DNA from 2 places in the Thermobacillus sp. genome. Region 1 is predicted to be linked to the other one. Evidence: riboswitches for the same ligand, from Rfam matches in the RefSeq annotation. Region 1 holds a riboswitch; the other holds the start of a gene.
The links. A riboswitch is a leader RNA that binds a small molecule or an ion and turns the genes downstream of it on or off. The one in region 1 is predicted to bind thiamine pyrophosphate.
Positions count from the first base shown of each region.

Region 1 (2,395 bases):
TGCTCATGCCGTACTGGCTGGCGTTCGACGCGGCGGGAAGGCCGACGGTCGCGACGCGCCGCTGCCGGCTCGTCCGGCGGGGCCGGGGCTATCGCTGGCACGGACGGGTGCACGAGTATCTGGACATCTCAGGCGCCCATGCCATCGCTGTCGATATCGGCATCGCGCATTATCGCACCACCCGGGACCATTCGGACCGGAATCTGCGCATCTACGAGCGGATCGCGGCCGAAACCGGCGGTCTCAAGGGGCGCGATCTCTATTATTACGCGAACGAGCTGGCGGACGCCGGACGTTTCGGGGAGGCGGCGGAAGCCTATCGGGCGTACCTGGCTGAGCCGGCCGGCTACCGGGAAGACAAGGTGACGGCCGCGCTCAGGCTGTCCGACTGCTGCCGGCGTCTGGGCGATCCGGCCGGCCGGATCGACGCGCTGCTCCGCTCGTTCCTGTTCGACGCGCCCCACGCGGAAGTGTGCTGCGCGCTCGGCGGATGGTTCGAGGAAGCGGGGGACTGGCGGACGGCCGCCTATTGGTACGAGCGGGCGCTGGACGCGCCGCTCGCCGAAGGCTGGCTCGGCGTCGTCAACAACGCCTGCCGCACGTGGCTGCCGCATGCGCGGCTCACCATCTGCTACGGGCAGCTCGGCCGCTGGGCGGATGCGGCAAGACACAACGAAGCCGCGCTCGGGTGGCTGCCGGACGATGAAGGGCTGAAGGCCAACCGGCGCATTCTGGAGGAAAAGCTGCGGGAAGGCGCCTGATACTCCGCCCGCACTTGCGCATTCGCGCCCGTCTGCTATAATGAGCGTGACGACAACCGAACAGAAGCCCCGGGGAGCTGGGACAGCCGGCTGAGAGGGTATCCGGACGCGATACCGACCCTGTAACCTGATCTGGATAATGCCAGCGTAGGGAAACGTCAAGCAGCGCGCCGCATGCGTCAGACCGCATGCCGAGCCGCAACGCTCATGCGCACCGAATCGAAGGCGCCTTCCGGTCAGGGGGGCGCCTGTCGTCTGTTGTCGCGACAACAGATGCAAGGACGGGAGAGGACCGGAATGCGAAGGAAAAGAAGAAAAAGCTGGGGTCTGCTCGCACTCGCGCTGCTGCTTGTTCTGGCCGGCTGCGGCGGGGGAAGCGGCAATGACGGAGGAAACGGCGGAAACACCGAAAACGGCGGTAATGCCGCCAATGCGGGCGGAGCCGCGGACGGATCGGACAAGCCGCTCCAGAAGGTGCGGGTCGTGCTCGACTGGTCGCCGAACACGAACCATACGGGGCTGTATGTCGCGCGGGACAAGGGATTTTTCGCCGAGCAGGGACTTGATGTCGAGATCATCCAGCCCGGCGAAGCGGGCGCCGATCAGATGGTCGCCTCCGGCGAAGTCGAATTCGGTGTCAGCTACCAGGAAGCGGTCACCCTCGCGCGGACGAACGGCGTGCCGATCGTGTCGATCGCGGCCGTCATCCAGCACAACACGTCCGGCTTCGCTTCGCCGGCGGAGAAGAACATCAAGACGCCGAAAGATTTCGAAGGCAAGAAATACGGCGGCTGGGGTTCGCCCGTTGAGGAAGCGGTCATCGACTCGATCATGCAGGAAGACGGCGGCGACGTAAGCAAAGTCGTGTTCGTGAACGTCGGCGACACCGATTTCTTCACCGCGGTGAAGCGGGACGTCGATTTCTTCTGGATTTTCTACGGCTGGACCGGCATCGAGGCGGAGCTCCGCGGCGAGGAACTGAACATGATCTACCTGACCGATTACAGCGAAAAGCTCGACTATTATACGCCGGTGCTTGCAACGAGCGAGAAGCTGATCGAGGAGAAGCCGGATCTGGTGAAGGCGTTCGTCGCCGGCGCGGCCGCGGGGTACAAGTTCGCGATCGAAAGTCCCGAGGAAGCGGCCGACATTCTGATCGCCGCCGAGCCCGACCTGAACGCGGAGCTCGTCAAGGCGAGCCAGAAATGGCTCAGCGCGAAGTATCAGGACGATGCGCCGCGCTGGGGCGAGCAGAAGCTGGAAGTATGGAAAAACTACGCCGAATGGATGGCCGAGCACGGCGTGATGGAAGGCGAGTTCGATCCGGAAGCGGCATTCACGAACGAGTTCCTGCCGGAGTAAGTCGGTGAGGGCGTTCGAAGCACAAAGGAAGAAAGCGGGGAATCCGGCATGGCCGACGCACTGTTGAGCATTCAGATTCTGCCCCACACACCCGGCGGGGAAAGCGTCATCCCTTACGTGGACCGAGCGATCGACGTGATCAAGGCATCGGGGCTGCCCTACCGGGTCGGGCCGCTCGAGACGACGATCGAGGGCGATCTGGACCGGCTGCTTCCGCTCGTGAAGGCGATGAACGACGCGCTGATCGAGGCGGGATGCCCGTCCATCATTTC
Region 1 covers NZ_QEWA01000044.1:42,372-44,766, reverse strand. The annotation lists gene C6W55_RS13165 (glycosyltransferase family 2 protein) at 1-761, shown strand, start outside; TPP riboswitch at 823-932, shown strand; gene C6W55_RS13160 (ABC transporter substrate-binding protein) at 1,059-2,123, shown strand; gene C6W55_RS13155 (thiamine-binding protein) at 2,172-2,395, shown strand, end outside.

Region 2 (2,395 bases), on a different contig from region 1:
ATCTGCTGGCCATCCTGCCGAAGCTGGCCGAGGCGCATCCCGACGTGCTGCTCGTCATCGTCGGCAGCCCGTTCTACGGTTCCCATCGGGATACGGCGTACTCGCTGCGGCTGAAGAGAATGGCGCGCGCGATGAAGCGGCACGTGCTGTTCGTTCCGTATGTGCCGTACACGAAAGTGCCCGACTGGTTCCTCGCCGCCGATATCGCGGTCGTGCCGTCGAAGCCGGGCGAGGCGTTCGGCCTTGTCAACGTCGAGGCGATGGCGAGCGGGCTGCCGGTCGTCGCCTCCCGGGTGGGCGGCATCGTCGAGGTGGTCGAAGACGGCGAGACGGGGTATCTTGTGAACCCTGCGAACATGGAGGCGGAACTGCTGGACCGGATCGGCGCGCTCATCCGCGATCCGGAGTTGCGCAGCCGAATGGGCGCGGCCGGCCGGAAGCGCGTCGAGGAAAAGTTCACGTGGCAGCGCACCGCCGAAGTTTGGATGGAGCTGTACGAGCGCGGATAGGCGGCGCCGGGGGGGGTGACGTGAGCGGCTGTAACGTGGATGGCACGTTACAGCGCATGTGCGGCGGTGCCGTGAGCGGTTGTAACGTGGATAACACGTTACAGCGCATGTGCGGCGGTGCCGTGAGCGGCTGTAACGTGGATGGCACGTTACAGCGTCTGTGCGGTGATGCCGTGAGCGGCTGTAACGTGGATGGCACGTTACAGCGTCTGAGAGGTGGTGCGGTGAGCGGCTGTAACGTGGATGGCACGTTACAGCGTCTGTGCGGCGGTGCCGTGAGCGGCTGTAACGTGGATAACACGTTACAGCGTCTGAGAGGTGGTGCGGTGAGAAGTTGTAACGTGGATGGCACGTTACAGCGTCTGCGGGCGGTGCTCAAATGAATTCACAACTCCGGTTGACAGTTGCAGGAAACTCCTGTATAGTCAAAGGCGAATCCACTAGGGGCGCCCTTGCGGGCTGAGATAAGGCGAATCCGCCTTGGTCCCTTTGAACCTGATCTGGGTAATGCCAGCGTAGGAAAGTGGGAAGGCTTCGGAATTCGGAATACGATGCAGCGTGCACCCGGCGTGCCAACGGACCGCCGTATGTCCGTCGTGTGCCCGCCGTGCCCGTCGTATGCGAATGAGCCGCTTCCCCGTGAAGCGGCTTTTTGCATATGCGGGATCTTGCGGGCGGGATAGGCCTTGGCATACTGTGTGCAGGTGCATTGTGGAAGCATGCTGACGGCGGCGATATGCTGCAACCGGAGTGACTCCATGCGCGGAGATCGTTTTGCGGCGATCGCTGCACCGCGCATGAAGGCCGCGAGGCAGCAGCACTCGTCAGGCAGGTTTGTCTTGCCGCATGCATCACACCGCCGAATGTCATGATCCGGAGCCGCCGGCGCTGGCCTCCTATTGGATTCACATCATCCAAACGGGAGGTCTTTTTTCATGTCCATTCACCTCTCCACATCCCCGATTCCCGGAAGCCGCAAAGTGTATCTCACCGGCAGCCGCCCCGATCTGCGCGTGCCGATGCGGGAAGTCGCGCTCGCCCCGAGCCGGACACCGCAGGGCGAGACGCCGAATGATCCGGTCCTGCTGTACGACACCAGCGGACCGTACACCGACCCGGAGGCCGGCATCGACATCCGCCGGGGCCTGAATCCGCTGCGCGGCACCTGGATCGCCGAGCGCGGCGACACCGAAGCGTACGAAGGCCGCGCCGAACGGCCGGAAGACAACGGCTGGCGCACGCCGGAACAGGCGGAGCGGGCGGGCATCGAACGGTTCCCCGGCCCGCCGAGGCGGCCGCTGCGCGCGAAACCCGGCCGCGCCGTCACCCAGATGCATTACGCCAGAAAAGGCATCATCACGCCGGAGATGGAATTCGTCGCGATCCGCGAAGGGATGGATCCGGAGGTCGTCCGCGCCGAAGTGGCGGCCGGCCGCGCGGTCATCCCGGCGAACATCAACCACCCCGAGAGCGAGCCGATGATCATCGGCCGGAAATTCCATGTCAAGATCAACGCGAACATCGGCAACTCCGCCGTCGCGTCCTCGATTGAAGAAGAAGTCGAGAAAATGGTCTGGGCCACCCGCTGGGGCGCCGACACGATCATGGACCTGTCCACCGGACGCAACATCCATGCGACCCGTGAATGGATCATCCGCAACTCGCCCGTTCCCGTCGGCACCGTGCCGATCTATCAGGCGCTCGAGAAAGCGGGCGGCAATCCCGCCGATCTGACGTGGGAGATCTACCGCGACACGCTGATCGAGCAGGCGGAGCAGGGCGTGGACTACATGACGATCCACGCGGGCGTGCTGCTCCGGTACATCCCGCTTACGGCGAAACGGGTGACGGGCATCGTCTCGCGCGGCGGCTCGATCATGGCGTCC
Region 2 covers NZ_QEWA01000038.1:63,198-65,592, forward strand. The annotation lists gene C6W55_RS10110 (glycosyltransferase family 4 protein) at 1-509, shown strand, start outside; TPP riboswitch at 942-1,048, shown strand; gene thiC (phosphomethylpyrimidine synthase ThiC) at 1,445-2,395, shown strand, end outside.
Region 2: it holds a riboswitch for thiamine pyrophosphate, as region 1 does, so the genes downstream of both, thiC (phosphomethylpyrimidine synthase ThiC) here and C6W55_RS13160 (ABC transporter substrate-binding protein) in region 1, are expected to answer to the same signal.